Regions from separate parts of the Shewanella sp. 3_MG-2023 genome, predicted to be linked through region 1. Evidence: predicted binding sites of a transcription regulator. Region 1 holds the regulator's gene; the other holds the start of a gene.
The links. Region 1 encodes LexA, which represses DNA repair genes until DNA is damaged. Its sites were predicted from a motif close to TACTGTATNNNNATACAGTA; they were not measured.
Positions count from the first base shown of each region.

Region 2: a site for LexA is predicted at 1,991-2,010, ahead of Q4591_RS12680 (LexA family transcriptional regulator). Genes of this name have one in related genera too.

Region 1 covers NZ_JAUOSH010000004.1:135,947-147,045, forward strand. Annotated here, with positions in the region: gene mtr (tryptophan permease) at 1-1,121, opposite strand, end outside; gene plsB (glycerol-3-phosphate 1-O-acyltransferase PlsB) at 1,133-3,553, opposite strand; gene lexA (transcriptional repressor LexA) at 3,932-4,549, shown strand; gene Q4591_RS03795 (cell division inhibitor SulA) at 4,546-5,052, shown strand; gene coxB (cytochrome c oxidase subunit II) at 5,483-7,099, shown strand; gene ctaD (cytochrome c oxidase subunit I) at 7,109-8,713, shown strand; gene Q4591_RS03810 (cytochrome c oxidase assembly protein) at 8,715-9,278, shown strand; gene Q4591_RS03815 (cytochrome c oxidase subunit 3) at 9,275-10,150, shown strand; gene Q4591_RS03820 (DUF2909 family protein) at 10,161-10,388, opposite strand; gene Q4591_RS03825 (SURF1 family protein) at 10,399-11,099, shown strand, end outside.
Region 2 covers NZ_JAUOSH010000020.1:50,795-61,893, reverse strand. Annotated here, with positions in the region: gene Q4591_RS12695 (DUF6435 family protein) at 1-118, shown strand, start outside; gene Q4591_RS12690 (RecX family transcriptional regulator) at 153-965, opposite strand; gene Q4591_RS12685 (hypothetical protein) at 1,132-1,536, opposite strand; gene Q4591_RS12680 (LexA family transcriptional regulator) at 2,030-2,437, shown strand; gene Q4591_RS12675 (Y-family DNA polymerase) at 2,478-3,734, shown strand; gene Q4591_RS12670 (YgjV family protein) at 4,031-4,687, shown strand; gene Q4591_RS12665 (HlyD family secretion protein) at 4,826-5,899, opposite strand; gene Q4591_RS12660 (magnesium transporter) at 5,896-6,381, opposite strand; gene Q4591_RS12655 (LysR family transcriptional regulator) at 6,577-7,374, shown strand; gene Q4591_RS12650 (bifunctional acetate--CoA ligase family protein/GNAT family N-acetyltransferase) at 7,394-10,138, shown strand; gene Q4591_RS12645 (GGDEF domain-containing protein) at 10,135-11,094, opposite strand.

The DNA of each region.
Region 1 (11,099 bases):
GGGAACATTTTGCGCGATTTGTATGCCATCATGGCTGGCACTATCGCCGCCCAAATGGTCGCCGCTAATGCCGCAAAGCCAATGGCAATCAAGAAACCATTAGGGAATAACAAACCTAATACTGTCGGCGGGATAAAGGTGATCGCAGCTGTTTTAATGCGGCCATTATTGCTTTCTTCAAAGCCAAATAAGTCAGCTAGATAATCAAACAAGCCTAAGGTCACCCCTAAGAATGATGACGCCACAGCAAGATTAGCAAACAAGGTCAACATGGTATTAAGCCATTTACTCGCCATCACATCTGACAGAGCGCCCACTAACACACCCATATTGCCGCCCTGGGCAATAATGTCGCTGAACTGACTACGGGGAATGTTGCCCATGGTTGCCACTAACCAACAGCTGTAAATAACTAAGGCGATAAACGTACCAATAAAGATGGCTTTTAAAATCACTTTAGGTTGTTTGCCGTAATACTTAACTAGGCTTGGCACATTGCCGTGGTAACCAAAACTGGCCAGCCCAAAAGGTAGCGCCGCTAAAATATAAGGCGAGAAACTCGCCTCACCATCTGGCATTAATAATTTTGCGCTATCAATATCAATCAGCAGATTTCCGATGGCGAGAAAAAAGGTAATTAACATCCCGCCAATCATAATGGTGGTAATGCGATCAACCGCTTTGGTACTGATGATCACCACTGCAGCAAGTACGACGGCAAACACTAACCCTGCGATCGGTTGAGGTAAGTTAATCCCCATCCCCGCAAGGGTGTGATTAACAATCGAGCCACCACCACTGATGTAAGCATAGGTCAGGATGTACAACACGAAAGCAATAGATAACCCGTTAATAATCCGCCAAAACTGGCCTAAGGTTACCTTAGTTAAGGTGTCAAAACTGTCACCGGGTTTAAAATGCAAATTGGTTTCAAGTAGCATCAGACCTGACACCAGCATACAAAACCAAATACCAATTAACATGACTAATGAATAGCCAAACCACATGCCTGCACTGACCACAGGCAAAGAAAACATACCAGCACCGACTGTGGTACCGGCGATGATCATAGCACCGCCCAATAAGGATTTATTTTGCGGTTGAGATTGTGTCGAACTCATAAAATTAGTTATTACCCATGTTCCATTGTGACACTATCAACAATGGTTTTTCGAACAGATAAACGCAGCATACCATTGGCATGATCACGTATTCGGATGACTTCAAATTGATTATCGTTAGCGGATAAATACCCTAATTCTTTTAATTTCACACTCAAATTATTGTAGAGCTTTTTATCATAAAACTCAGGCGCAGTAATTCCATGTAAAGCACCTAAACGCTGAGCCAATAAATGGCTGGCGCTTTCTAAATCAGAACGCTCAATTTCTGGTTTGTAAGCCAGTAAATTAAAGATAATCGCGTAACGCTGTAGGGTCTCACTGACCGTGGCGGACAATAACATTAACTGAGTGACATTACTTTGATTGACTTCAAAGTGATCGCTACCGGAAATTAGCTTTTGTTCAACAAACAAATCAAGCACTTGATCCACATAGGCACTTAAATCTTCAATGCCCATAAACAGCTCAGCTTTCAATAATGGGTAAAAATCATTAACAATTTGCTGGATTTTTTCTCGGCTAAATTCTTCATATTGCACCAAGCAACTGGCGATTAATGAAGGCACTGCCATTAGATGAATTATGTTATTGCGATAATAGCTCATCGCAATCACTGAGCTATCTTCAATTGCGATAATTTCGCCGATGGCATCTGTGGTTGAGGTAAATTTATTCAGCGACAAACATTGCTCAACTAGGTCATGAGCTGAGCCCTCAGCCACCGACGCATACTCAGTATAAGGAACATCCTTTAAGATTTTCAGGTAGAGGTCTAGCTGGGTTTCAAGCTCACTGCGCTGCAGGGCGTTTTGCTCTGAAGCCAGCAGCGCCATACTTGCTAATGTCACCGAACTCGCTGCGGCGGCGCCATTGATGTTAGTCATCACTTTATTGGCCAATACATTTACTGCTGGCGTTAACCATGATGGCTTTTGATCCGGATCTTGAGCAATTTCTTCACGCCAATTTGGCGATTGTTGATTTAAAAATTGCTGCACATTGATTGGCTCGCCAAAGTTAACGTAACCTTGGCCAAAGTTGCCTAATTTACGCAGCGCACCAAAGACCTGCCACACTGATTCTTTTTGCTTTTTCTTACCGCTTAACTCTTTATGATAGGTGGACACTTCCATCACATGATCATAACCAAGATAAACTGGCACTAAGGTTACTGGGCGTTCAATGCCCCGCAGTACACAGTTAACTGTCATCGCTAACATGCCGGTCTTAGGCGCTAATAAACGACCGGTACGAGAACGACCACCTTCGGTGAAGTATTCAACCGAATAGCCTTTAGCAAATAACTGATCTAAATACTCACGAAACACTGCGGTATAAAGTTTATTACCGTTAAAGCTACGACGAATAAAGAAAGCACCACCACGGCGGAACATAGGGCCTGCTGGCCAAAAGTTTAAATTAATACCGGCGGCAATATGCGGCGGCACCATGCCTTGGTAATACAAAATATACGACAGCAGTAGGTAATCCATGTGGCTACGATGGCAAGGCACATAGACAATTTCATGACCATCATGATGCAGCTTACGCACTTTTTCAGCGCTTTTAATGCTAATACCGCTGTATAACTTATTCCACAACCAAGTAAGAAAGCGCTCAGCAATACGCACTAAGCTGTCTGAGTAATCCGCTGCAATTTCATCTAAATACTGAATAGCTTTTTCGCGGGCTTTGTCTTCAGGAATTTTTTTATTAAGCGCTTCTTCTTTTATCGCTTGAGCAATGGCATCAGACTTTAATAATGAGTTGAACATTGCCTGACGATTTGGCAGTTGTGGGCCTGTCATCACTTTACGTTGGCGTCTAAAGTGCACTCGCGCCACACGGATAAGTTTATGCGCAATACTGACATCAGTGCCGTGTTCATCAGCCATATAACGTAGCGACATAGCATTTGAGAATTGAATAAAGCTATGGCGACCTAAGAACAAAATCATCAACCATTTACGTAACCAGGTCGGGTTTTCACGCTCAAATACGGCTGCGGTCATGGTGTCATCTTCTTTACCAGGGATACGTCCCCAATACAGACTCACTGGCACCAATTGAATATCAAGTTGATCATTTTTTTTATGTAAGGCTAATAAGCTGGTGAAGTTATCAACAAATTTTTCGCCACTTAAACGCTTGCCAAATAGAGGCTTACGACCTTCAATACACACAATTCTAGGGGTATTTAAGCCATCAACGTCTAGTCGCTCATAAGGGCTCGGTAAGCCATATTTGGCGGTCACTTCATTTAATGCCGCAATATCACTGAGTGATTCTGTCTTCATCACATAGACCACTGGTTTATCTGGGTCTAAGTTCAGATCGGCAAAGGGATCTTCAGGCACAACAACCGTGTGCACCATCAGTTTTTGAATCCAACGTAATGATTTTGCTATGATTGAGTCAGGTTTTAACATGAGTGTTCGCATATTCAACATCAATTAATTGGCCATAGAATACCAGATAATGGTTCAGTTTCACTAACAAGGGTCTATACAGAGAATATTTGTTCAGTAAAAATAGCCATATCCGAATAACAACCAACCTATTTTCAATCAACACTACTGTATAAATATACTGTTTAAACAAACGATGTGAGAAATAGCCAATTTCATCGGTTTAAAAAGCTGACTTACCTTCATTAACTAAATAATTAAATTACAGATACTTAACCGTGCCCCCATATATAGCCAACAAGAATTAGATGATAATAGTTAAATTAATTTGGTTAATACTTGCGCGACCACCGATACTGTATATAATGACAGTCACTGTATAAAAAAACAGGAATCAATATGAGACCTTTAACGCCACGCCAAGCTGAAATATTAGAGCTAATTAAATGTAATATCGCCGAAACAGGTATGCCGCCAACTCGTGCAGAAATTGCAACTCGATTAGGCTTCAAAAGCGCCAATGCCGCTGAAGAACACTTAAAAGCACTGGCAAAAAAAGGCTGTATTGAAATTATTCCTGGTACCTCTCGCGGGATCCGCATGGTGCAGGTGGAGGAGGAAGTTGAAGCAGGCTTACCACTTATCGGCCAAGTTGCTGCAGGTGAACCTATCCTTGCTCAAGAGCATGTTGAACAGTATTTCCAAGTTGACCCAGAAATGTTTAAGCCCAATGCTAATTTCTTACTACGCGTTCGAGGCGACAGTATGAAAGACATTGGTATTTTAGAGGGCGACTTATTAGCAGTGCATAAAATGCAAACTGCCACCAATGGTCAAGTTGTAGTGGCACGTCTTGAAGACGATGTAACCGTGAAAAGATTTGAAAAGAAAGGCAATATTATTTATTTACATGCTGAAAATGCAGAATATGAGCCGATTAAAGTTGATTTAAGTTGCCAAAACCTAACGATTGAAGGGCTTGCTGTTGGCGTTATTCGTAATGGAGGTTGGTTATGAACACATTAATAGGCAATGCACCGCGTCACCCTGGATTATGGGTAGATATGGCATCTGATCCCTTACCCACTAAACAAGGGATTGAAACCAAGCGCACCCAAAACCAAGGCTTAACTGAATTGACTCAATTATGCAGTCAGTTAGCCATTTTAAGTCAGCAAGGCCGTTGGATTGTACTGATTAATCCGCCGCATATCGGTTATAAGCAAATTCTTGCTAATGCCAATGTTCGTATGGACAGAGTATTGTTAGTTCACACCAAAGATGAAGTCGAAACCCTGTGGGCGATGGAAAAAGCGCTCACTAACGGTACTTCAAGTGCAGTAATTACTTGGACACCACCATTAGATGCCCGCGACAATCGCCGCATTCAATTGGTTGCCAAAAATGCCTTAGCCCAAGGGCTTATCATTGAAGATGTAAATACTCACTTACCTGAAGGCGACCCATTAACGCAAACTTTAGCAGTACCGACTCGGGTAAACCTTACCTCGTTTCACTAGTAAAATATGACTAAAAAAGCCCTTCACTACGCTGAGGGGCTTTTTTTTGCACTTTTTTCAGCAAATTAGATGATAAAGTGATCTTGATCAATATTTAATCTCCAAGTAATGTAGTTAACAAGGTAGTAACAATTTATCGTACTGCCGAGAATAAATGTCAAAAAGATACAAACGCTATTAAAAGATTGAGCTGGTACCGTGCGGTATAGAAAGCCTTGAATGTAAAGCGTCAAATATAATTGATAAGTTCAGTATTAGGTACAAGTGTGGCACCGTAACGTAATAACATAATTGAGTTTTCAAGCTCAAAGCCACCGTGTACTTTGAAATGATCAAACTTTTTCGGGTATGAAAAGTTTGCATAGAGCAGAGTATTACTGTGTGGCTTTTCTTTGTAATTGCAATTCGCAATTAGCAGAGGAGTAGTCTTGTGAAGCGATTGTTGTACGGATTAATGGTGGCGTTGCTTGCAACCCCACTCACAGCGGCAGAGATGCCCTTAAACATGACTCAAGGTGTAACAGAGATCAGTGGCCAGGTTTACGACCTGCATATGATTATTTTGTATATCTGTTGCGCCATTGGTGTCGTGGTCTTTGGGATCATGATTTATTCCATGATCTATCACAGAAAATCTAAGGGTGCAGTTGCAGCCGACTTTCATGACAGTACCAAGGTTGAAATAGCTTGGACAGTATTGCCATTTCTAATCCTAATTGGCATGGCAATCCCAGCAACAAAAACGCTGATTGCTATGGAAGATCCCAGCGATGCTGAACTGACAGTCAAAGTGACGGGCTCTCAATGGAAATGGCATTACAGCTATTTCAATGAAGATGTCGAGTTTTTCAGTTTATTATCTACCCCAGCAGACCAAATTACTGGCACCGCAGATAAAACCGACACCTATCTTTTAGAGGTCGATAAGCCGCTGGTTTTACCAATAAATCGTAAAGTACGTTTTTTAATGACCTCGGATGACGTTATCCACTCTTGGTGGGTACCAGCATTTGCCGTTAAAAAAGATGCAAATCCTGGTTTCATCAATGAAGCTTGGACTAAAATCGATAAAATAGGTACTTATCGAGGCCAATGTGCCGAACTATGCGGTAAAGATCATGGCTTTATGCCTATTGTTGTTGAAGCCGTCTCAGAAGCAGACTTTGACCAATGGCTAATCGACCAAAAGCAATTTGCTGTCGATGCTAAAGCCGCTGCACAAGCCTCACTGAGCCAAACCCTTAGCTATGACGAGTTAATGGCCCAAGGCGAACAAATCTACATGGGTCGCTGCGCGGCTTGCCACCAACCTAATGGTGCTGGTTTACCTGGCGTCTTCCCTTCCCTAATTGGCAGTCCAATGATTAAAGGCCCAGTGTCTGGTCATATCGATATTGTCGTTAATGGTAAGCCTGGCACTGCGATGCAAGCGTTTGCCAAGCAGCTAACGGCAACTGAAATTGCTGCAGTAGTCACTTATGAGCGTAATGCTTGGGGTAATGACTCTGGCGATACCGTGCAAGCGGCTGATGTGAGTGGCAATGGGACAAATTCTAGCGCTACACCAACCACTGCTGACGCTCCTAGTGCAGGCACTTCTATCGCAGACACGTCAACGCCTGTGACTTTACCAGCAAGCTTACCTACAGCTGAACAACTTGAAGACACTGCAACACAAGCTGTGACTGAAGCGGCAACACAAGCAGCAGAAGTTAAAGCTGTGGTATTGGATGACTTGACGATGGATGAGTTAATGACCATGGGCGAGCAAGTCTATATGACTAGCTGCGCTGCATGTCACCAAGCTGCTGGTACTGGCTTACCTGGCGCGTTCCCTTCATTAGTAGGCAGCCCACTCATCGTCGGTCCAGTGACGGATCATCTTAATATTGTCATCAATGGTAAACCTGGCACGGCAATGCAAGCATTTAACTCGCTACTTACGCCACAACAGCTTGCTGCAGTGGTGACTTATGAGCGAAATGCCTGGGGTAATAACTCTGGCGATGCAGTTCAGGCTGCTGATGTTGTTGGTCACGGAAAGTAAGGGATTAAAATGAGCACAATTACACAAGATTCACCAGCCGCTCACGACGATCACCATGATGACCATCATCATGGGGCGCCAAAAGGCATTATGCGCTGGGTTTTAACCACTAACCATAAAGATATTGGTTCAATGTATCTGTGGTTTAGTTTCATTATGTTTTTAACCGGCGGCGCAATGGCCATGGTCATTCGTGCTGAGTTATTCCAACCCGGTTTACAGTTAGTTGAACCTAACTTTTTTAACCAAATGACCACAGTCCATGGCTTGATTATGGTATTTGGCGCAGTCATGCCAGCCTTTACCGGCTTAGCTAACTGGCTCATTCCAATGATGATTGGTGCGCCAGATATGGCACTACCGCGGATGAATAACTGGAGCTTTTGGATTTTACCTTTCGCGTTTGCGATTCTACTTAGCTCGCTATTTATGGAAGGTGGAGGCCCCAACTTTGGCTGGACTTTCTATGCACCACTGTCAACAACCTATAGCCCTGATAGCACAGCATTATTTGTGTTCTCAGTTCACATTATGGGCATAAGCTCGATCATGGGTGCTATTAACGTGGTGGTGACCATTGTTAATATGCGTGCTCCGGGTATGACTTGGATGAAGCTGCCATTGTTCGTCTGGACTTGGCTGATTACCGCCTTCTTGCTAATAGCAGTGATGCCGGTATTGGCAGGTGTAGTAACCATGGTACTGACTGATAAATACTTTGCCACCAGCTTCTTTGATGCTGCTGGCGGCGGCGACCCTGTGATGTTCCAGCATATTTTCTGGTTCTTTGGCCACCCCGAAGTCTACATCATGATTTTACCTTCATTCGGGATTATCTCGGCCATTATTCCCACCTTTAGCCGTAAAAAGCTTTTCGGTTATGCCTCCATGGTATACGCCACCTCAAGTATTGCGATTTTGTCCTTCCTAGTTTGGGCGCATCACATGTTCACCACCGGGATGCCAGTATTTGCAGAGCTATTCTTCATGTACTGCACCATGTTAATCGCAGTGCCTACTGGGGTGAAAGTGTTTAACTGGGTTGCAACTATGTGGCGCGGCTCAATCACCTTCGAAACCCCGATGCTGTTCGCCATTGCATTCATCATCTTATTCACCATCGGTGGCTTCTCTGGCTTGATGCTAGCGATAACCCCAGCGGATTTCCAATACCATGATACTTACTTTGTGGTAGCGCATTTTCATTATGTACTGGTGACTGGCGCAGTATTTTCCATTATGGCTGCAGCATATTACTGGCTACCGAAATGGACAGGATACATGTATAGCGAAACATTAGGTCGTTGGCATTTCTGGTGCAGTGTTATTTCAGTGAATGTACTGTTTTTCCCAATGCACTTTTTAGGCTTAGCAGGCATGCCACGTCGTATTCCAGACTATGCAATTCAGTTTGCTGACGTAAACCAAATTGTCTCTATTGGTGGTTTTGCCTTTGGTTTATCACAACTGATTTTCCTCGCTGTGGTACTGAAATGTATCAAGGGCGGCGAAAAAGCTGCGGATAAGCCATGGGAAGGTGCTGAAGGGTTAGAGTGGACTATTGCCAGTCCTGCGCCTTATCACTCATTTACCACCCCACCAGAGGTTAAATGATATGAGCCAGCCAACAAAATCAAACCGTAATTTACTTATTGGCCTAGTACTGGGTTCAATAGGTATGTTCGGCTTTGGTTTTGCGCTAGTGCCTTTGTATGACGTGCTTTGCGATGCCTTGGGGATTAATGGAAAAACCCAAAGTACTGCCAGCAGTTATGAGGCTGTGGTGATTGATAAAGACCGTACTGTAACCATTGAGTTTATTGCCCAAGTACAAAGCAATATGCCGTGGGAGTTTGTGCCAAAAGTGAACCGCATGCAGGTTCACCCCGGCGAACTCACACGTACTGCGTTTTTAGCGAAAAACTTATCTTCAAATAACCTCGTAGGCCAAGCAATACCCTCGGTATCGCCAGGCCAAGGCGCGGCTTATTTTAATAAGACCGAGTGCTTTTGCTTCAATCAGCAACCCCTAGCAGCAATGGCCGATGCTGAATTACCGTTAATTTTTTACGTGGATGCGGATTTACCTGAATCCATTAACACTTTGACTCTCTCTTATACCCTCTATGATATTACAGACAAGCAGACTGCAGCCATAGAGCAAGGAGCAGCAAGATGACAACAAAACATGAAAACTACTACGTGCCAGCGCAAAGTATCTGGCCAATTACCGGCGCTATCGGATTATTTCTGATTGCATTTGGCGCAGGTACCTACATCCAACAACTTTCAACTGAACAATCTTCTGGCGGCTACACCCTAATCGCGGGTATTGCTGTAATTATATTTATGCTGTTTGGCTGGTTTAAAAATATCATTGATGAGTCAATGTCAGGTTTATATTCAGCGCAAATGGATCGCTCTTTTAGACAAGGCATGAGCTGGTTTATTTTCTCAGAAATCATGTTTTTCGGGGCATTTTTTGGGGCATTGTTTTACGCTCGAATGGTAGCAATACCTTGGCTCGGCGGTGCATCAAATAATGCCATGACCCATGAGGTATTATGGCCAACATTTGAAGCCATTTGGCCGCTAGTGAAAACCCCAGATGGTACCACCACTGAAGCCATGGGTTGGGGCGGATTGCCGCTGTATAACACCCTCATTCTACTGACCTCTTCAGTCACCTTGCACTTTGCCCATGTGTCGTTAGAAAAATCAAAACGTGGCGCACTGAAGGTTTGGTTAGGACTGACTATTTTGCTGGGTATCGGCTTCTTGTTTTTACAAGTTGAAGAGTATGTCCATGCCTACCAAGAAATGGGGCTCACACTCACCTCAGGGATTTATGGTAACACCTTCTTTTTGCTAACTGGCTTTCACGGTATGCACGTCACCTTAGGCACAGTATTTCTAATAATCCTGTTCTTTAGAGTATTGAAAGGTCACTTCACCCCAGATAATCATTTCGCCTTTCAATCCGGAAGTTGGTATTGGCATTTTGTTGATGTGGTGTGGTTATGCTTATTTATTTTCGTGTACGTCTTATAAGGCTGCAAAGCTAATAAGGTCTAGGATTTGGGCTTATCCAGCCAAATCCTAAGGCCAGTAACAATAACAACATCACTAACGCAGAAAAGATCACTCGACGACCTAAATATTGGCTCATAGATTGTTTATTTTCCGCTTTAACCATAATAAATAGGGCTCTGGCTAAATTAAATAATATGAATACAAGCAGCAGTACTAAAACAAGCTTGAAAATAACTAAGGTATCTAAGGTTCCCACGGGCTCTCCTTTGCGCGTTTGGCGACTTTCTACTGGGTTATTGCTAGTTGTTACTGTGAGTGTGTTTTCTATTTTGGTCAAGCTCGGTTTATGGCAACTTGATAGAGGAATTCAAAAACAAGCTTGGCAAGCCACCTTAAGTGAAAGGCAAGCGTCCAGTGAATTGGATTACCACACTTTTTTAACGCTAGATAGCAGCGGTCCACTAACGGGTTATCGCATTAACGTCACCGCTAAGCCCGTTAATGAACAAATATTACTGCTTGATAATCAAGTTTATAACGGCCAAGTGGGTTATCTGGCTTATCAAGTATTTGCAATATCAGCCACAGAGCCATGGCTACTGGTTGAACTAGGCTTTACTGCAGCGAATAAAGACCGCCGCATATTACCCGATTTAGCGCCATTGCCTGCGGCGCAATATCAGCTCACAGGTCGAGTGTATCAGCGCCAAACCAATCCCTTAAGTGACCAACTTTATGTGGAACAATTTACAGTAGAAAACCGTGACGTGATCCGTTTTCAAAATTTAAATCTCGTGGCCTTAGCAGAGAAAATAGGTCATCAACTGGCACCGGCAGTACTGCAGCCAGATATAACACCGAACATGACACTAGCAAAACCATGGACACCTATTCCACTGTCAGCCCAAAAACACCAAGGCTATGCATTGCAATGGTTCACCATGGCAGCAGTATTTTTATCGCTAAT
Region 2 (11,099 bases), on a different contig from region 1:
AGAACAAGCCATGCAGGCACAAAGAAAGGGGGATATAAAAAGTTATGCTAGCCTTTCCTCTGCAGCAGAGAGTATTTGGCAACAGATTGAATTAGCACAACGACAAGCTAGTAAGTAGCTTTAAAACTCCAAATAGTTTAAATAGACAGAAGCTATGCATCATCATCTAAAGTCATGGCCTCTTTTATTTCATCACTATCAAAGCCTTTTCGAGATAAGTAAGCATAGGCTTTGGACTTTTCTTTATAGTCGGATAAGTCATAACGCTTTTTAGCCAGCTGACTTTTACAACTGAGATAAAAGTCTAACTCTTCTGTTAGGCTTAGTTGGTATATCAGCTCTTCGAAATCACTGACATCAAGAAGCCGCTGTTTTAATTCTTGCAAGATCAGCGTTTTGCCTTTGCCTTTATTATACAACTTGATAATTTCAGACTTCAGGTCAGCCTTGTCTGCTTTTATGGCTAATTTACTGCGCAGGGTGTCAACTTGAGGGTGTTGTGATAGTGCGTAATCAATTTCAGCGCGAGAAAACCCTTTGGTGGTCATCTGTGAATAAACTTTTTCTTTATTAGTGCCATGAAAGTGTTCAAATTTGTTTTGCAATCGCGCTGTCGCCATCTCAAATGAATCGACATTTTGCTCATGCATGACTTGTTCAATTGCGGTATCAATTTCAGCAACTGATACGCCTCTTAATTGTAATTTACGTTTGATAGCGCCTTTAGCCGTCTCATGACTAAAGGCCAGTTCGCAATAGCGAACGGCAAAATCAAAATCATTTTTCAAATAGCCACTTTCAATGAGTCTAGCGAGAACAGTGTCAATCCATTGCTGGTTATCGGTTTTACGCTCAAGCTTGGTGCGAATTTCATTGATAGTAAAATCTTGCTGACCAAGGTGCCAATAGGCACTGTTGAAAACATTCTCGATTGTTTTGGCTTGACGAAGTGGCTTACTTTGCATAAAAAATTTTAATTGATTAGAAATGACAAAGGCAGTTTAGCAGACCACTACTCTGTTCAGAACTAGAAGTTCTTGCCACGGTAAAATGTCTGCTTTATTCGTGGTAAATATTAATCGCTTTATGAATATTAACTATGCCCGTACATCTTAATTGTGACCGTACATCTTAATTATTTGCGTAGTGGACACAATCATTCTTTTTAGCCGTTTGTTGCAGCAGTTGTTTTAACTCTGTTTTTCCACCGCTTTTAGTATCATTGATTTGTTGTTCAATGGTTTGTGTTTGCATGACAATTTTTTCAATCGCTGTTTGTCTTGCGCCCTCTTCTGACTGGCCTGATAACACGAGTTGTTCAACAAGATCTGAATAGCGTTCGTAGACTACTCCTTTATAATAATCGGCCTGTGAAGTCATCGGAGTGTGGGCATATACAATTGAGCAGCTTAAAGCACTATTGATTTGCGTGAATGAATCCTGAATTTGAATGACAACGGGCTTTTGAGTCGATGGGCTAGCGATCGCGCCAAAAGATAATATTGCTAACATTGAAATGATAAATACTTTTTTCATTATGTTTACTCCCGTTGATGAACAACTGATTTCTGGCTGATTAAGCACTTTGCACTTGAACTCATCGTCAGTATTAGCGCTTTATAAAATTCTGATACTGAATTCTGATACTGAATTCTGATACTGATAATAAGCTTTAAACTTGCCTCTATTTTACCTACGTAAGCTAAACGTAAGCTGAACAAACAATTAACTTTTAACGTTTTTCCTTAAAGAATGCTTATTAGGTTATTTTCGGCTAATGGTTCGACAGCAGCTCGATAATAGTCGCCACTCAATCTTAAACACTCACGCTTACCTTGCTCATAATTTAGTACTTAGCAATGCTGTTTAGTTCAGCTCACTCAGCAAAGCATTCCCTCAATGCCCCATAACAGATTAAATAACCAACAATTCGCACGCTTATTCGACAACCTTACGGAATTTATTGCCAATTTTACGGGGACAGCTATAATACTGTATAAACACACAGTACTGTTGGGTGTCGATTGTTATGAAGGTTATTCCTATTTTTGCTTGTGCCGGTATTACTGGTTTTGAAAGTCCTGCTGCTGAATATCGGCAACTGCCATTAAGTTTAGATGAGCTATTGATTGAACATCCCAGTGCCACTTTTATTGGCCAAGCTAGCGGCGACTCTATGGAGAAAATCGGCATTTTTGATAAGGATATTCTCATTGTGGATCGCCATGTCAGTGTCGAAAACCATGATGTGATAGTGGCAAACTATAACGGCAACTTTGTCTGTAAGCTCATTGATATCAAGCGGCGATTATTATTATCGGCAAATGATCTTCACCAGAGTGTCACGATACAAGAGTATGACAACTTCAGTGTTGAAGGCGTGGTGATCCGTTCAATCCGTTGTCATCGCCAAAGCCCTATATTAGTTAATAACTAATGTTAGCTGATTAAACTAACGACTAACGGACAGTTAAATTATGTATGCACTCGTTGATGCCAACTCTTTTTATTGCAGCGCCGAGCAAGTGTTTCGCCCAGAGTGGCGTGGCCGTCCTATCGTGGTGCTGTCCAATAACGATGGTTGCATTGTGGCGGCTAACCGCCAGGCAAAAGCATTAGGAGTGGGTAAATTTGGTCCTTACTTTGAAGTGCGCGATTTTTGTGAAAAAGCAGGCGTGATTGCGCTTTCCTCCAATTATGAGCTTTATGCCTCTTTGTCTCACTCTATGATGGAAGTGATTGGCCGCTTTGCACCTGAGCAACATATTTACTCTATTGATGAGTCATTTCTGTCATTTAAACATTGTTACCCTGCGATCCCGTGTTTATTAAGCCATGCTGCTATGATCCGCCGCGCGGTATGGAAAGAAACCCGTTTACCTGTGTGTGTCGGTATTGCTGCCACCTTAACCCTTGCCAAAGTGGCCAATCATGCCGCTAAAAAGCTCCAGGGCTATAACGGGGTATGTTATATCCAATCCATTGAGCAAAGAAATGCCATTTTAGCGACAATGAAAGTCACCGATGTGTGGGGGATCGGTTCGCGGATCGGTAACAAATTACATGCCATGGGGATCACCACCGCACTGGATCTGGCTAAATTACAACCAGGCATTGCTCGTAGCCAATTTAGTATTGAAATCGAGCGTACAGTCAGAGAGCTCAATGGCGAGGCTTGTAAAGGCTGGGATAGCGCCAGAGCAGATAAACAGCAGATCTTTTCAACTCGTAGTGTCGGTGAACGTATTAGCGATATAGACTCATTATTACAGGCGCTCAGTAAGCATGCTGGTATCGCGGCAGCCAAAGCCAGAAAGCAAGGCTCTGTGGCTAGCACCATACTGATCTTTGCCAGTAACTCCCCTTATGATGAACAGCCTAATGGCTTTAAATATCATTACCGCTGTGCATATCCAACTAATGACAACCGTGAAATCATCAGTTACGCAGCAGAAATTGCCCGTAAGCTTTATAACCCCAATACTCGCTACTATAAAATCGGGATTGGATTGTTAGATTTATCACCGGTCAAACATTTGCAAACAGACTTGTTTGCCCCAGTAAAAGATCCTGCCTTGATGCAGGTTTTTGATAAGTTAAATCAACGCTACGGTAATGATGCAATATTTGTCGCCGCCCAAGGTATTGGAGGTAAATGGCATATGCGCCGTGAGCTATTAACCCCGCAATACACCAGCTGTTGGCAAGATATTCCGCAAATCCACTGTGGCTAAATTGGTGATAAATTGATTTGCGTGTGCTGGTTTTTATTCTGACTTGGTTCAGGTTTAGTTGTGGCTTTAAATTAGCGTAAAATGGATAACTAATATCAAACCCAAACAGTACATTAATCGATCTTAAGCTCAACAAAAATACAACTTAGTCAACTCTAGCTGTTCAAAAAACACTCTCCAGTTCACAGTTTTATATCTAATCACATGAGCGAGGCTATTATGCGATTTTAGCCATTGTGTTATTGCTGAAAAAAACGACAATACGCATCCTTAATTTTCTTGGATTGTGCTTGCCTGTGTTAGATTTTTCCGCATTTGATTTTCAGTTTATTGCCGAGCCCCTATTTTACTTTCAGCTTATTGGCTTTGTCTCAATGGCCATTGGCTGGTGGGCAAATAGCCAACAACAAGACTGCAAATTTATTCATGGCAATATGATAGCGTCAGTACTTACCGCAATCCATTTAGGCTTATTAGGCAGCTTTCTCGGCATGGCCAACCAACTAGTTAATGTTATTCGCTTTCGTTTATGTCAAAGTTTGAATAGCAATAACCAGCAAAATCTTGCATCGACTGCCTGGTTAACATCGCCTTTAGCCATGTCACTCAGCTTTAGTATTATTGCCATGACGCAGGGTTTTCTATGGGCTGAGCATTGGAGTGAATGGTGTGCGGTTATCGCTGCAGTCGTAATGAGCTTTAGTTTATTCTTCTTAGCGGGCAGTCAACTAAGGTTAGCTATGGTTGCCAGTAATGGATTAAACCTGATGCTTTCAATATATTTGATGTCATGGTCAGGAATACTCTACCAAGTAATGACAATAGCAATATTGGCACTAGGGCTTATGCGCGAATTTAGCGACTACTATAACGACCAGCTCAACCAAAACTTTGAGCAAAATAGTGCCCTTGAAAGCTGTAATGAAACACAAGTGGCACTGTCTAAAGGTTAAAGTAATTAGCTTGAATCAATTCAGTTAGGATGAGTAAACCCTGTGGTAATAAGCAATTAAGAGCGAGTCATATTACTCACTCTGCTAATGCTAATACCAATGACTCGCAACGAAAGCACATTCACTAGAACGCATTCACTAAAGCGCATTAAGGTACGACTTTAACGCTTTAAGCCTAACAGTCGCCGCGCCAATGATATCCATAAAGCCCAATGCTGGATGGGGTTTCTCAGCAGAAATCCAAGCTGAGCCGGTTGCCCCAATCGGTAATGAATAACCTTCAGGTTCTTCAAACTCAATAACGACTGTACGACCATGAGAGCCGCCATTGTTACCCACATGCTGGCGCACATGTTGACTGCCACTCATGGGGTTAATCATGGCTTCGCCCGTACCTGAAGTAATGCTGTGCACTCTGCCTCTAAAGATTTCTCCCGGATAAGCATCCACATAGAACTCGGCAAACTGCCCAGGTTTTATATAGCGATATGATTGATCGGCAATGCGCATTTCTAAAAATTTCTTACTGGTATCAAACAAGTGCATATTACCCAAGCGGGTGCCTTCAGTTACATTGGTAATGGCAAGCTGCCCATCATATTGAGCCCGTATTTCACGACGTGAATCTGTCCATTTAGCCGATTCAATATCAGCCTCAATAGCTTGCATTTGCGCTGTTTGCGCGCCCAACTGGGCAATATTGGCAGCCACTTGGGCACGATTGGCATCAATCTGCGCTTGTAAATTATCGCGGTCCACCTGACTTGCATGCTCTTTTAAGGCCGTTAGACGCGCTAAATTACGCTCATCATTATTGATACTGACATTTAAAGCGTTAATTTGTTGGATTGCGGCAGCGTGCTGCGCTTGTACTGCATTTTTACTGGCTTCAAGGGCTTTGATTTGTTCCGTGCTATCCACTGATACTAAGGTGTAAATCAAGTCCCCTTTTTTAACGATTTGGTTATGAGTCACATAGACGTTTTCAACTTCCTGACCAATGAGTGGACTTAGCACTGCATGAGGCGCTTTAATGGTTGAGCTATCGGTTAAATCAGCGGGTGACCAAAAGCGATGGCCAGTAAACAATGAAAAAGCAATAAACATTCCTAAACCAATGGTGCGTACCGCATTAGTAAGGTTCCATTGAATGACCCCTAATTTGACTAAGAGCCATATAATTAACACATAAGGCAACATGATCTCTTTCATGATTTAACTCCTTTGATGCCATTACTAATGATGCTTGATAACCGTTTAGATAGGACATCCCAGCGCCCAAAAGCAATGATTATCGCCAGTACCCACCAGGTCTTATCAATAAACAAACCACATAAAGATAAAGCAAACACAATTTGGGTATGGGCACTCGACATGGCTTCTGCCTTATGAACTGCAACTTCATGTAATTTCCAAAATAACAGCAGTACATAGCAAATGATCAAAATGGTGACCACAAACACAAAGCCCATAAAAAATTCAGAATCTAATAGGGTTAAAATGCTGGGGTAGCCATTAACAAAGTAGCCTTCAGGTAATTGCTTACCGTGTATTTGAGTGAGTAATGAGAAGCCATAACTTAAAAGTCCGATAACCGATAACGATAAAATAAATGTGGTCATTTTTCGCACATAGAAAGATAACTTATTGCTCAATGATGGTTGAACCGTGTCGATATCAGGTAATTCAGTCATAAAGATCCTAAAAACATGAGATATTTAACAGGGAGAGTAACAATGTCTCGCTGTATATGAGCTGAATATTAGCAATAACTCACTGTGATAACGGAATAACCGATATTCCAAATGAACTATTTACTTTAGTCCCAATGTACGCTTCGAATTTATAGTGTAATATATTGTTAAATTGCACTTATTTATCGGTATCTCATGGATTTGAATGCACTGAATGTGTTTGTCACCCTGTATAGATCAGGCTCGACCCAAAAAGCCGCCAAGCAACTGGGCCGCTCACAATCATTTGTCTCAAAAGTATTGGCTCAATTACGTGAAGAACTAAGCGACCCGTTATTTATTCGCACCGCTAATGGCCTACAACCCACCAGTTATGCCGATAAAATCGCCCCGCAAATCCAAAGTTCTATCGAGCAAATTAGCTTAGCCCTAGAACCAGAATACTTTGACCCTAAAAACCTGCAGTTCATTTCGGTGCACTTAGGCGAACCCTTGATGGTATTAATGGGTAAAAGCCTAATCAATGAATTACGCAAACAAACCAATGCCACCATAGAGTTAAGACAATGGCGAAAATCCAGTAATGATGGCTTGATCGATGGCTCCATTGATATCGGCGTGCAATCATTGCGAGACAGACCGCAGCAGCTGTATCAGAAAAAAGTGGCTTCTGGTTATGTTACTAAAGTGGGCAATGAGCAAGGGGAATTTGTAAAGCTATTAGTTGATGATTTAAATGAACATGTTGAATATTTTCGTGAATTAAATGAAAACCATAATCCGACAATCATTACCGACAACTATAGTTTACATCGCCAATTACTGGCCGATCATTACTCCTATAATTTTAAAATCGATGCTGAATTGCACAAAAAAGAAGTCGCCATAGACATGGCGATTATTTGTAGTTCATCGCGGCGCCATGAAGCTAAAATAGTATGGCTATCAGAGATATGTAAAAACGTCTTATTACAAGCAATTACCACGCGTTAATGATTATGCTGAGGGTATTATGAGCCAAAGAAGTATTCACACATTATTTAAACCCACTTCCATCGCCGTTATTGGTGCCTCAAATAGTGAAAAGCGCGCGGGGCGCGTGTTGATGAAAAACTTATTGGCCAGCGGCTTTTCAGGGCCCATTATGCCCGTAACCCCTAAATATTCCGCCGTTATGGGCGTATTGGCTTATCCCAATATTGAATCGCTGCCCATTAAACCCGATTTAGCCGTGATATGTACTCGCGCTAGTCGTGTACCTGATATCGTCGAAACATTAGCGCAGTTTGGCTGTAAAATCGCGATAATTATGGCCTCAGGCATGGCTGATGAGTTTGATGAACATGGTGTTAGCCTGTTAACTCAAACGCTGCAAAATGCAAAACGTTACGGCATGCGAATATTGGGATCAAATAGTTTAGGGATGATTATTCCCACCATTGGTCTTAATGCGAGCCTAGCGCATACCGGCGCTAAAAAAGGCAAAATTGCGTTTGTGTCACAATCTGCCGCCATTTGTACTACGGTGCTGGATTGGGCTAATAATAAAGACATCGGCTTTTCATCGTTTATATCTTTAGGTGATGCATCTGATATAAATTTTGATGAATTGCTCGATTATTTAGGTCGTGATAGCCGCACCAGCGCCATTATGCTTTATATTGATTCTATTAGTGAAAAGCGTCATTTTTTATCCGCAGCGCGCGCAGCAGCCCGTAATAAACCCATATTTGTGATTAAATCGGGTCGCAGTGCTGAAGGCGTTAAGGCCGCTATGTTGCACACAGGCGGTAAAGGCGGCAATGATGCCGTCTACGATGCCGCCTTTAAGCGTGGTGGTATGTTGCGGGTGCATGACTTAATTGAACTGTTTGCCGCAGTTGAAAGTTTGGCCCACTCCACGCCATTAAAAGGTGAGCGAGTCGCCATAATCAGTAATGGCGGCGGCCCTGCAGTATTGGCCGCTGATGAACTCATTATTAAAGGCGGTAAACTGGCACAGTTGTCAGATGACACCATCACACAATTAAATCGCATATTGCCAACAACCTGGTCTGGTCAAAATCCAATAGATATTGTCGGTGATGCTGACAGTAAACGTTATAGCCAAGCACTAACTATATTGATGGATAGCCAAGAAATGGACGCTATTTTAGTGCTGCATTCACCATCAGCATTAGAAGAAAGTGAGCAAATCGCCCAGAGTTTAATTGATGTTATCAAGGGCCATCCAAATCGAAACAAGTTAAATATTTTAACCAATTGGAGTGGTGAGGATTCAGCCTACACCGCAAGAAAGCGATTTAGTAAAGCCGGGATTCCGACTTATCGAACCCCTGAAGGCGCAGTAAAAGCCTTTATGCATATGGTCGAATACCGCCGTAATCAAAAACTATTGCAAGAAGTGCCGCAATCTATTCCAGATAATATTCCCACTGACACTAATACAGCGCGGAATTTATTACAAAAAGCCCAAGCCAATAATCGTTTTATTCTCGAAACCCATGAAGCCAGTGACATTTTAAAAGCTTACGGTTTAAATACCATAGATACAGAGTTTGCCAGTAGCGCAGAGCAAGCCGTTAATATCGCCACCAAGTTGGGCTTTCCTGTGGCACTAAAAGTCCAATCCCCTGACTTGATGTACAAATCTGATGTGCACGGTGTGGTACTAAACCTCAATAATGCTGAAGAAGTGTATCAGGCAGCGCTATCCATTACTTCCAGAGTTAAGGACACCAACCCTGACGCTGAAATCAATGGCATGATAGTGCAAAAAATGGCATTAACCGCTGGCGCTCAAGAAGTGCGGGTCTCTGTGATTAATGATCCTGTTTTTGGCCCTGCAATTTGCCTTGGTGAAGGCGGCTCAGAATGGGACCCGACACGTGATGCTGCAGTTGCCCTACCGCCACTTAATATGGCACTGGCGCGCTATATGGTCATTCAGGCGTTGAAAACTCACAAACTTAGAGACAGACATTTACCCCTTGGTTTAGACATGAACGCACTGTGTGTGATGCTAACCCAAATATCGCACCTGATTATCGATTGCCCTGAAATCGCTTCTTTAGACCTTAACCCAGTGCTCGCCGCAGGTGAAACCATTACCCTGCTTGACGTTAACATGAAGCTCAATTGTACAGATATTGATCCCAAAGCGCGCTTAGCGATCATGCCATACCCAAAAGAGTTAGAACAAAAGGCCACCTTGAAAAATGGCTTGAAGGTCATGCTCAGGCCCATTCTTCCTGAGGATGAGCCAAAGCATTTAGCCTTTGATAACTCACTCAGTGATGAAGATCGCTATAAACGCTACTTTGGCGTTCGTTCGAAAATGACCCATGAGGAAATGGCGGTTTTAACACAAATAGATTACGCCAGAGAAATGGCATTTATCGCCACTGCAGAAGATGAAAATGGTGAGGCAATCACCTTAGGTGCGGTGCGAGCATCGACTGATCCTGATAATACAGAAGCAGAATTTGCTATGGCGGTGCGCGGCGACTATCAAGGAATTGGTTTAGGTAAAATGCTATTAGAAAAACTGATTAACTATTATAAAACCACTAATACTCCTGTGTTAGCGGGCTTTACCATGTTTGAAAACCGCAGTATGGCAAACCTCGCCAAAGGGCTTGGCTTTACGGTATCTTTTGATATGGATGAGCACCTGATTAAGATGCATATGGACTTGCCCCAATGTGAAGCTAACCCGCAAGCTAAAGCGGGTATAGACTCTGCCGATAAACATTAGCCTTTAACACAGTTGCGACCTGATGATTTCGCTTGATACAGCATTTCATCAGCGCGACTTAACCAGGTATCACTATCATCTCCAGGGTGGATTTCAGCAGCCCCTATCGATACTGTGATATTGCCTAAATGCTGCTTTTTTTCTTTACCAATGGTGAGCTGCTTATCTGCAATACGATTTTTAATTTGCTCAGCCACCGTTAAGGCATCTTGTAGCTTAGTATTAGGCAATAAAATCACAAACTCTTCACCGCCATAGCGGGCAACGAAATCATTACCTTTTACCGTTTGTTTTAATGCAAAAGCCACAAATGCCAGCACTTTATCGCCAACTAGATGACCATAAGTATCATTGAATTTTTTAAAGAAATCGATATCTATCATTAATAGGCAACAAGGTATATTGCTATGGCTAAACAAACTGACTTGCTCTAAAGCAAACACCTCATAGGCACGGCGATTATTTAACGAGGTTAATTCATCGGTCATTGCCACTTTACTTAAACTGGTCATTTCATCTTTTAAAGTCGTTAATTCATTACCCAGAGAGTCTATGTCGGCTTTCATTAAATCGTTGTTTAATAGCACCTTCTCCACTTCAAAACTAATATTGACGATTAACTCGTTAAGTAATTGTGGACTTGGATTTGACTGCAGTTCCTCGTTTAAAGAATGTAAGCTCGATGAAAAGTCACTAGTACCAGAAGAAAGCTGACTGATCTTACTGTATAAGCTATTGATGAGTAATTTGGTTTCAATTTGAACATTATCAATGACTTCTGGAGACTGCTCTTGAATAAAGTTGTTATAAAGGCCTTGATTGACCGCGGCGGTAAACTCAACTTTATTGGCAATTAAACCATCGATCGCACGTTTTAAGTCTAAATTTGTTTCCGCATAATACTGATACCAAATGGCATAATTTTCTGGGGTAACCGGTATATGCAGCGCGGACATTTGCG